One region of the Heyndrickxia sp. FSL K6-6286 genome, then DNA from elsewhere that is predicted to be linked to it. Evidence: a T-box and tRNA genes for the amino acid it is inferred to sense, from the RefSeq annotation. Region 1 holds a T-box; the other regions hold tRNA genes.
The links. A T-box is a leader RNA that pairs with one kind of tRNA and senses whether it is charged. The one in region 1 lies ahead of argS (arginine--tRNA ligase), so its partner is inferred to be a tRNA-Arg.
Positions count from the first base shown of each region.

Region 2: it has a tRNA-Arg gene. The T-box ahead of argS (arginine--tRNA ligase) is inferred to sense a tRNA for this amino acid. The anticodon was not compared.
Region 3: it has a tRNA-Arg gene. The T-box ahead of argS (arginine--tRNA ligase) is inferred to sense a tRNA for this amino acid. The anticodon was not compared.

Region 1 covers NZ_CP152029.1:4,928,591-4,931,839, forward strand. Annotated here, with positions in the region: gene argS (arginine--tRNA ligase) at 1-1,482, opposite strand, end outside; T-box leader at 1,841-2,054, opposite strand; gene MHI39_RS24755 (ABC transporter permease) at 2,120-2,893, opposite strand; gene MHI39_RS24760 (ABC transporter ATP-binding protein) at 2,871-3,249, opposite strand, start outside.
Region 2 covers NZ_CP152029.1:849,806-853,054, reverse strand. Annotated here, with positions in the region: gene MHI39_RS04500 (FAD-binding dehydrogenase) at 1-1,143, opposite strand, end outside; tRNA gene MHI39_RS04495 (tRNA-Arg) at 1,413-1,486, opposite strand; tRNA gene MHI39_RS04490 (tRNA-Asn) at 1,492-1,566, opposite strand; tRNA gene MHI39_RS04485 (tRNA-Ile) at 1,587-1,660, opposite strand; tRNA gene MHI39_RS04480 (tRNA-Gly) at 1,671-1,744, opposite strand; tRNA gene MHI39_RS04475 (tRNA-Cys) at 1,756-1,829, opposite strand; tRNA gene MHI39_RS04470 (tRNA-Gln) at 1,839-1,913, opposite strand; tRNA gene MHI39_RS04465 (tRNA-His) at 1,932-2,007, opposite strand; tRNA gene MHI39_RS04460 (tRNA-Phe) at 2,015-2,090, opposite strand; tRNA gene MHI39_RS04455 (tRNA-Asp) at 2,160-2,236, opposite strand; tRNA gene MHI39_RS04450 (tRNA-Ser) at 2,259-2,351, opposite strand; tRNA gene MHI39_RS04445 (tRNA-Ala) at 2,357-2,429, opposite strand; tRNA gene MHI39_RS04440 (tRNA-Arg) at 2,450-2,526, opposite strand; tRNA gene MHI39_RS04435 (tRNA-Leu) at 2,611-2,696, opposite strand; tRNA gene MHI39_RS04430 (tRNA-Gly) at 2,706-2,780, opposite strand; tRNA gene MHI39_RS04425 (tRNA-Lys) at 2,821-2,893, opposite strand; tRNA gene MHI39_RS04420 (tRNA-Thr) at 3,067-3,142, opposite strand.
Region 3 covers NZ_CP152029.1:607,381-610,629, forward strand. Annotated here, with positions in the region: rRNA gene MHI39_RS03175 (23S ribosomal RNA) at 1-387, shown strand, start outside; rRNA gene rrf (5S ribosomal RNA) at 455-571, shown strand; tRNA gene MHI39_RS03185 (tRNA-Glu) at 616-687, shown strand; tRNA gene MHI39_RS03190 (tRNA-Val) at 694-769, shown strand; tRNA gene MHI39_RS03195 (tRNA-Thr) at 924-999, shown strand; tRNA gene MHI39_RS03200 (tRNA-Lys) at 1,016-1,091, shown strand; tRNA gene MHI39_RS03205 (tRNA-Leu) at 1,125-1,206, shown strand; tRNA gene MHI39_RS03210 (tRNA-Gly) at 1,222-1,296, shown strand; tRNA gene MHI39_RS03215 (tRNA-Leu) at 1,307-1,392, shown strand; tRNA gene MHI39_RS03220 (tRNA-Arg) at 1,478-1,554, shown strand; tRNA gene MHI39_RS03225 (tRNA-Pro) at 1,559-1,635, shown strand; tRNA gene MHI39_RS03230 (tRNA-Ala) at 1,647-1,719, shown strand; tRNA gene MHI39_RS03235 (tRNA-Met) at 1,735-1,808, shown strand; tRNA gene MHI39_RS03240 (tRNA-Ile) at 1,828-1,901, shown strand; tRNA gene MHI39_RS03245 (tRNA-Ser) at 1,909-2,001, shown strand; tRNA gene MHI39_RS03250 (tRNA-Met) at 2,171-2,244, shown strand; tRNA gene MHI39_RS03255 (tRNA-Asp) at 2,273-2,349, shown strand; tRNA gene MHI39_RS03260 (tRNA-Phe) at 2,506-2,581, shown strand; tRNA gene MHI39_RS03265 (tRNA-Thr) at 2,643-2,718, shown strand; tRNA gene MHI39_RS03270 (tRNA-Tyr) at 2,731-2,815, shown strand; tRNA gene MHI39_RS03275 (tRNA-His) at 2,822-2,897, shown strand; tRNA gene MHI39_RS03280 (tRNA-Gln) at 2,912-2,986, shown strand; tRNA gene MHI39_RS03285 (tRNA-Gly) at 3,012-3,085, shown strand; tRNA gene MHI39_RS03290 (tRNA-Ile) at 3,104-3,180, shown strand; tRNA gene MHI39_RS03295 (tRNA-Asn) at 3,198-3,249, shown strand, end outside.

The DNA.
Region 1 (3,249 bases):
AATGACCCTTGGAAATTCATTTAACAATTTTAGAACATCCCACCAGCTTTCATCATCATCTAAACCTTCGAAACAAACATCTGTACCTTTATATTTTCTTAAAATAGAATGAGCTCTTGCGTTTGTATACTGTACATATGGACCTGTTTCCCCTTCGAATGTAAGCATATCTCTAAGGGAGAACTCTATATTATTCATCCGATCGTTCTTAAGGTCATGGAAAATAACCGCGCCAACTCCCACTGCATTTGCTACCTCATCTGGATCATGAATTCCGGGATTTTTCTCTACTATATTCTTTTTAGCCAGCTTAATTGCTTCATTCAATACATCCTCTAGTAGAATCACTCTCCCCTTTCTAGTTGACATTTTCTTTCCATGTTGCAGGATTAATCCAAAGGGGATATGCTCCATTTGCTCTGCCCAAACATAACCTAGCTTTTTCAACACACCTTTTACTTGTTGAAAATGAATAGTCTGTTCCTGTCCAACGATATACAAGGCCTCATCAAATTTATATTCCCTTTGACGAAAAAGAGCAGCGGCTAAATCTCTTGTCGCATAAAGTGTAGCTCCATCTGATTTTTTGATAAGGCATGGCGGTATTTGCTGTTCATCAAGTCGTACTACTTCTGCACCTTCAGACAATTCAAGCAAGCTTTGTTCCTTTAACATTTGAACAATTTCATCCATCTTGTCATTATAGAAGGCTTCTCCTTGAAAAGAATCAAATTCTATACCTAGTAGATCATAAATCGATTTAAAGGCACGTAGTGATTCATTACGGAACGATTCCCAAAGCTTTAAATATTCACTATCTCCATTTTCTAACTTTTTGAAAGCCGCTCTACCCTCATCCTCTAGGTATGGATTCTTCTCAGCTTCTTGATGGAATCGCACATATAGATGAAACAATTCACCAATAGGATTAGCAGCAACTGCCTCCTCGTTTCCCCACCTATGATATGCCACAATCAATTTTCCAAATTGAGTTCCCCAGTCTCCGATATGATTAATTTTCACCGTTCGGTATCCACACTTTTTTGCTAGATTCGCTATAGCATTGCCAATAACAGTTGAACGCAAATGGCCCATCGAAAATGGCTTAGCAATATTTGGCGATGACAAATCAAGTACAACCGTCTTTTCCTTACCAATTTCACTACTACCATAATTCTGGTCTTGATGAAGAATCGGGTTTATTATAGCTTTCCCTAACTCTTTTTTAGAGAAAAATATATTTACATAAGGCCCTACAGCATCGATTTTTGAAAACACTAAATCATTTATTTGAGAAGCAAGTTGTTTGGCGATTTCGATCGGTGAGATCTTTTGTATTTTAGCCAGTTGAAAACAGGGAAATGCCAGATCTCCATGCTCATCATTTTTTGGTGTTTCGATCAGGCTATAGATTTCTTTAGTAGTTAAACTGCCTTTTAAAACTTCACTTAACTTAGTTGAGAATAATGCTTTTAAATCCATAAAGATTCCTCCTTTTTCTTACGACTTTTAATTGTTGCTTTTGTAAAAGAAGATCTACTGCAGCTTTTACACCTAATATAGGCTTCATTTGAAATTTACAGCTCATTTCTCAGTGATTTGAAGGAGGCAACCTATATGAATCGGTGTTTCCCACGCTCTCGGGTTTCATTCACTCCCTTTGGTTACTGTGCATTCCGGCGACGGTCCTTCTTGGGATTCATTCACCCTCTTTGGTTACCTTGCAATCGGCTAGAGCTCCTTTCGGGTTTCATTCCCTCTCTTTGATTACCGCCCGTTCAGCACGGACTTTTTCTCGGGATAGAAAATATTAACGATAAAAAAGCTCGCCTCTTATAAAATAAGAGACGAGCTAAACCCGCGGTACCACTCTACTTGTTCAAATTACCGACCACTTTACCTTATAACGGGAGCTCCCGACTAACTCTACTTTAATACGTATTCGAATTAGCATCTCAGAAGTGCGCTTCATTTATCGATTCATACTAGGCTCCCACCATCCCCAGTTCGCTAATTGAATTGCGATAAACTACTCTCTTCATCACTGATTTTTTTGAAATTTTATTAAATATTACATGGTTAATACTTATAATGCAAGAAGTTTTTTAAATTTATTGAATTAATGCTGCCCCAATACTCCTTTTATCATAGCTGTTCTTTCACATCGTTTGAAAACTGCGATACCAATAATTAGATAGACTACTGCGTTAACAATTAAAGCTGTATAGTCTCCTAATGAAAAATCTCCTAATCCATAGTTATGGATCATTATTCCTCTCGACATATCTACTCCCTTAACTACTGGCAGAAAGACTAAAAATGGCATACTTGAAACTGGAGCAAAGGTTAGTCCCATTAAGATAAATTGAAAAATTTGCAGAAAGGAACCAATTTGCTTAAAAATGATAGCTAATCCAGCAATCATAAAGCTTACGCCGACCATACTTACCAATGTCAAGATCAATATCGGAATAATGGATAATACATCTACGTTCAGCCATGTATTTGTCGTTAACATCGATAAATACAGGAGAATAATAATCATGATCAACTGAATGATTGTTGTTGAAACAATCCGTGACAGTAAAATTTTCCATGCTCCCATCGGCGACATATAAAGCTGTTCAAGAGTTCCTAATTGTGCTTCATTCATAATACTCCAACCAATTCCCTGCATCACCATCATAGCTAAGAACCAAAATAAATAGTTAACAATTGTATTTTGTACATTCACTTCTACAGTGGTTGGATCACCTACAATTTGTATACCAAAAAACAAAAATAAGAATATCGCATAAAAAGTAATTAATTCACTAATTGTATTCGGTAAATATCTTTTTAAATAAATATACTCCCTTCGGAAATTAGCTTTAAACAGATACAGCCACTTCATCACTGAACTCCCCCTTAACAATTTTCATAAAGACCTGTTCAAAGTCGATGATAGAACGGTCAATTTTTTCTATCGCTATATTTCTGTTTTTAAATATTTCAATCACCTTGTAAAAATCATCACTGTGTTGAATGGTTACCGTAATAATTGATTGACCATTTTCATTTGTATCTGTATGTACAATAAATTGCTCTTTCACTTTATTAAGATCCTCTTCAGGTAATGTAGCTCCTAATGTAAATGAATATGCCTTCGTATCAAATAATGAGAGTAAATTGCTTACACTATCATCCGTAACAATTCTACCTTTGTTAATAATAATTACCCTTTCACAAATCTCCTGCACAACAGGCATA
Region 2 (3,249 bases), 1.2 Mb from region 1:
TTCAGGAGCACCCGGTAATGTCCTTTTCAGTACTTTTCGAATACTTTTTCCAGTTAGATCGGGGTTTTGCTCAGAGCCTGAAAGTGCAAATTCCTTTTCGATAATTTTTTGCGTTAAAATAAACCAAGAATAATCGTAACCGGTTTTTTGAATCGTCTCAAGAGTACCTAATGTATCAAAGCCCGGAAAATTTGGAGTAGGAAAACGCTGTCCACGCGCATCCAACCAAATGGACGATGGACCCGGAAGGATTCGTATCCCATGATTGTTCCACACAGAATTCCAATTCTTTATTCCTTCAGTATAGTGCCACATACGATCTCGATTTACCAATCGTCCTCCTGCCTTTTCAGTAATACCAAGCATCCTTCCATCCACATGTGCAGGTACTCCACTAAGCATTTTCTTAGGTGGAGTACCTAAACGACTCGGCCAATTCCTGCGAACCAGATCATGATTTCCTCCTATCCCACCACTTGAAATAAGAACCGCTTGACCACGATATTCAAAAGTACCAATAACCTCCTTACTACTAGCCTCCCCACGAGCTGCAGAGCTAGGGGCCAAAATCGACCCGCTTGCACCAATAATCACACCACGTTCTTGAATTAAGTGATCCACTTGATGACGTGGTTTATACACAACCATTCCATTTCTTATATGCTCCAAAACTCTTTTCTCAAATGGAGCAACAATCCCTGGTCCTGTTCCCCATACAATGTGGAAACGGGGGACTGAATTTCCATGACCTTCTGCTAAATAACCACCACGTTCTGCCCAGCCTACAACAGGAAAGAAACGGACACCCATATCATATAACCATTTACGCTTCTCTCCAGCGGCAAACTCCACATAAGCTTCAGCCCATCTTCTTGCCCAATAATCCTCATCATCTTCGCGATCAAAGCCTGCCGTACCTAACCAATCCTGCCATGCTAATTCTTTTGAATCCTTAATACCCAGCCTTCGCTGTTCAGGAGAATCAACTAGAAATAGACCTCCAAATGACCACCAAGCTTGCCCCCCAAATGATGCTTCTGGTTCCTGATCAAGTAACAGGACCTTTTTTCCCGTATCTGCAATCTCTGCAGTTGCCACCAATCCTGAAAGTCCAGCCCCAACAACAATAACATCGAATTCCATAGATACTCCTCCACTCCATTCCACTTTATTTGAATCTACCATATAGTTGAATATTCTGAAATTTATTTTGTTAATTTTTTTTCTATAAAATATTTGAACTAGTAAAGAATTGTAAGTAGACAACCAAAATAGAACAGAAATACAGAAGTACCTCATCATTAAAGAAAAACAGTACATTGAATAACTGATTGTTTACTTATACTGAGATTAGGAATAACATATTGAAGAAAATAAAAAAAGCTCATTCTTTAAAGAATGAGCTTTCTATACGCGCCTTAGAGGATTCGAACCTCTGACCCACAGCTTAGAAGGCTGTTGCTCTATCCTGCTGAGCTAAAGGCGCATGAATGGCTCCGCAGGTAGGATTCGAACCTACGACCGATCGGTTAACAGCCGATAGCTCTACCACTGAGCTACTGCGGAATATGTAAATAAAAAAATAGTGGGCCTAAATGGACTCGAACCATCGACCTCACGCTTATCAGGCGTGCGCTCTAACCAGCTGAGCTATAGGCCCTTTATGTATTTGGAGCGGGTGATGAGAATCGAACTCACGACAACAGCTTGGAAGGCTGTAGTTTTACCACTAAACTACACCCGCATCTTTATTATTGGAGGCAGCAACCGGATTTGAACCGGTGATAAAGGTTTTGCAGACCTCTGCCTTACCACTTGGCTATGCTGCCTTAAAAAGATGGCTGGGCTAGCTGGATTCGAACCAACGAGTGACGGAGTCAAAGTCCGTTGCCTTACCACTTGGCTATAGCCCAATAAAATAGTCATTATAATGGGGCGGATGATGGGAATCGAACCCACGAATGTCGGAACCACAATCCGATGCGTTAACCACTTCGCCACATCCGCCATAAAATGGTGGCTCGGGACGGAATCGAACCGCCGACACATGGATTTTCAGTCCATTGCTCTACCGACTGAGCTACCGAGCCATATATTATATCTTTATCTATATAATATTTTATATTCGCCATCTTTATCAACTTTTGTTTTAGTATAAATGGCGGTCCGGACGGGACTCGAACCCGCGACCTCCTGCGTGACAGGCAGGCATTCTAACCAACTGAACTACCGGACCATTTATTATTAACATAAATTAATGGCGGAGGAAGAGGGATTCGAACCCCCGCGCGGTGTAACCCGCCTGTCGGTTTTCAAGACCGATCCCTTCAGCCAGACTTGGGTATTCCTCCGAAAGTGGAGCCTAGCGGGATCGAACCGCTGACCTCCTGCGTGCAAAGCAGGCGCTCTCCCAGCTGAGCTAAGGCCCCATATAATGTTTGGTTTTAAATGGCGCGCCCGAGAGGAGTCGAACCCCTAACCTTTTGATCCGTAGTCAAACGCTCTATCCAATTGAGCTACGGGCGCATACATTATATCGTAAGATATTTTATGGAAGGATCTTTTGCTTTGCAAAAATCCTTAAATCTTTTACTTCGTAAAAATTTCTAGTGCCGAGGACCGGAATCGAACCGGTACGGTAGTCACCTACCGCAGGATTTTAAGTCCTGTGCGTCTGCCAGTTCCGCCACCCCGGCAAGGGTATTTGGAGCGGAAGACGGGATTCGAACCCGCGACCCCCACCTTGGCAAGGTGGTGTTCTACCACTGAACTACTTCCGCAAAAAGTACCTTTGTTAATTCAAAACCTTGCGAATATAAATGAGCCATGAAGGACTCGAACCTTCGACCCTCTGATTAAAAGTCAGATGCTCTACCAACTGAGCTAATGGCTCGTAATGAATATAATTAATAGTGTAAGCATGTACTTCAAATATAAATGCATCTACGACGTCCCAATCTCAGCAAGATTATTCAAGCTGTATCTCGATTGGTACGCTGATGTTACTCTTCGTAGCGTACTCGATCGTGCTCTACCAACTGAGCTAATGGCTCGTAATGACCTGAGTGGTGCCGGCCAGAGGACTTGAACCCCCAACCTACTGATTACAAGTCAGTTGCTCTACCAATTGAGCTAGGCCGGCATTTATAAATATTATCCCCTAACAGAGGTTTAGGTGCTATGGTCGTCCAGCTTTCAGTTTGCTTATTCAAGCAGCAGCTCAAGCCGTACGCTGATGTATTTCAAAGT
Region 3 (3,249 bases), 950 kb from region 1:
ATCGCATCCTGGGGCTGTAGTCGGTCCCAAGGGTTGGGCTGTTCGCCCATTAAAGCGGTACGCGAGCTGGGTTCAGAACGTCGTGAGACAGTTCGGTCCCTATCCGTCGTGGGCGTAGGAAATTTGAGAGGAGCTGTCCTTAGTACGAGAGGACCGGGATGGACGCACCGCTGGTGTACCAGTTGTCTTGCCAAAGGCATCGCTGGGTAGCTATGTGCGGAAGGGATAAGTGCTGAAAGCATCTAAGCATGAAGCCCCCCTCAAGATGAGATTTCCCTTAGTTTATCTAAATAAGATCCCTGAAAGATGATCAGGTTGATAGGTTCGAGGTGGAAGTGTGGTGACACATGGAGCTGACGAATACTAATAGATCGAAGACTTAACCAAATAGATTTAAGGTTATTACACTTCTTTATATATCTAGTTTTGAGGGTACAAATCCTTTAAAATATAGTCTGGTAATTATGGCAAGAAGGACACACCCGTTCCCATCCCGAACACGGAAGTTAAGCTTCTTAGCGCCGATGGTAGTTGGGGGCTCTCCCCCTGCAAGAGTAGGACGTTGCCAGGCTATAGGCCCCTTTTTGGGGCTATTATTTTGCTTTATTTTAATGTGGCCCGTTGGTCAAGCGGTTAAGACACCGCCCTTTCACGGCGGTAACACGGGTTCGAATCCCGTACGGGTCATCATATGGAGGATTAGCTCAGCTGGGAGAGCACCTGCCTTACAAGCAGGGGGTCGGCGGTTCGATCCCGTCATCCTCCACCATATATATGCCGGCCTAGCTCAATTGGTAGAGCACGACCGAAATAACAACTTTGAAATACAACAGCGTACAGCTTGAGTTGCTGCTTGAATAAGCAAACTGAAAGCTGGACGACCATTGCAACTAATCTCTGTTTGGGGATAATAATTTATTAATGCCGGCCTAGCTCAATTGGTAGAGCAACTGACTTGTAATCAGTAGGTTGGGGGTTCAAGTCCTCTGGCCGGCACCACTTTTAAAAAAAGTACGAGCCATTAGCTCAGTTGGTAGAGCATCTGACTTTTAATCAGAGGGTCGAAGGTTCGAGTCCTTCATGGCTCACCATTGTTTTTTGTAACGAAAAACATTTTTCATAACGCGGGTGTGGCGGAATTGGCAGACGCACCAGACTTAGGATCTGGCGCCGCAAGGCGTGGGGGTTCGACTCCCTTCACCCGCATTATAAAATAAAGTCGCGGAAGTAGTTCAGTGGTAGAACACCACCTTGCCAAGGTGGGGGTCGCGGGTTCGAATCCCGTCTTCCGCTCCAAACAACCCTTGCCGGGGTGGCGGAACTGGCAGACGCACAGGACTTAAAATCCTGCGGTAGGTGACTACCGTACCGGTTCGATTCCGGTCCTCGGCACTAGAAATTTTTACGAAGTAAAAGATTTAAGGATTTTTGCACAGCAAAAGATTCTTCCATAATAGTTATAGTAAAATACAAGTATGCGCCCGTAGCTCAATTGGATAGAGCGTTTGACTACGGATCAAAAGGTTAGGGGTTCGACTCCTCTCGGGCGCGCCATGAACGGGAAGTAGCTCAGCTTGGTAGAGCACATGGTTTGGGACCATGGGGTCGCAGGTTCGAATCCTGTCTTCCCGACCAGGAAAATTCATGGGGCCTTAGCTCAGCTGGGAGAGCGCCTGCTTTGCACGCAGGAGGTCAGCGGTTCGATCCCGCTAGGCTCCATATTAATTTTAAAATGGCGGTGTAGCTCAGCTGGCTAGAGCGTACGGTTCATACCCGTAAGGTCGGGGGTTCGATCCCCTCCGCCGCTATTAATATTTTTGGAGTAAAGGACCCTTAGCTCAGCTGGTTAGAGCAGACGGCTCATAACCGTCCGGTCGTAGGTTCGAGTCCTACAGGGTCCATTTATTTGGAGGAATACCCAAGTCCGGCTGAAGGGATCGGTCTTGAAAACCGACAGGCGGGTTACACCGCGCGGGGGTTCGAATCCCTCTTCCTCCGCCATAACTATTCCTTTAAAAAATTTTTAATAATATCGTCGCGGGGTGGAGCAACGAGCGTTACTTCATCGAACAACTACGAGTTGTACCGATTGAGCTGCTACTAGAATAAGCATACTGAAATCGGGACAGTTGATGATAAGATTGGATTAAAAAATTAATTATACTATCATCGCGGGGTGGAGCAGTCTGGTAGCTCGTCGGGCTCATAACCCGAAGGTCGCAGGTTCAAATCCTGCCTCCGCAATCATTTCAAGTATTCTTGAAAGAATTTTGGTCCGGTAGTTCAGTTGGTTAGAATGCCTGCCTGTCACGCAGGAGGTCGCGGGTTCGAGTCCCGTCCGGACCGCCATTTTATAATATGGCTCGGTAGCTCAGTCGGTAGAGCACGTCCGAATAGGCTACAAAGCAATACATCAGCGTACCAATTGAGCCACAGCTTGAATAAGCTTTCTGAAATTGGGACGATGGCGAATACAATTTTATATAGAAAATAAATATTATATTTGGCTCGGTAGCTCAGTCGGTAGAGCAATGGACTGAAAATCCATGTGTCGGCGGTTCGATTCCGTCCCGAGCCACCATTTAATGCAAATTTAATCATGTTGATATTATTCCTCTTTTGGGGGATAATAATTTATTAATGCCGGCCTAGCTCAATTGGTAGAGCAACTGACTTGTAATCAGTAGGTTGGGGGTTCAAGTCCTCTGGCCGGCACCATTTTTCATTTGTGGAGGGGTAGCGAAGTGGCTAAACGCGGCGGACTGTAAATCCGCTCCCTCAGGGTTCGGCGGTTCGAATCCGTCCCCCTCCACCATTTATGGCGGATGTGGCGAAGTGGTTAACGCATCGGATTGTGGTTCCGACATTCGTGGGTTCGATTCCCATCATCCGCCCCATTATTAATACTTATTGGGCTATAGCCAAGTGGTAAGGCAACGGACTTTGACTCCGTCACTCGTTGGTTCGAATCCAGCTAGCCCAGCCATATTTTACTTCAAGATAAGAGATCTGCGGGTGTAGTTTAGTGGTAAAACTACAGCCTTCCAAGCTGTTGTCGTGAGTTCGATTCTCATCACCCGCTCCATACATAATCACTTATAACGGGCCTATAGCTCAGCTGGTTAGAGCGCACGCCTGATAAGCGTGAGGTCGATGGTTCGAGTCCATTTAGGCCCACCATCTATAAATTTTCCTGTTCCGCAGTAGCTCAGTGGTAGAGCAATCGGCTGTTAACCGATCGGTCGTAGG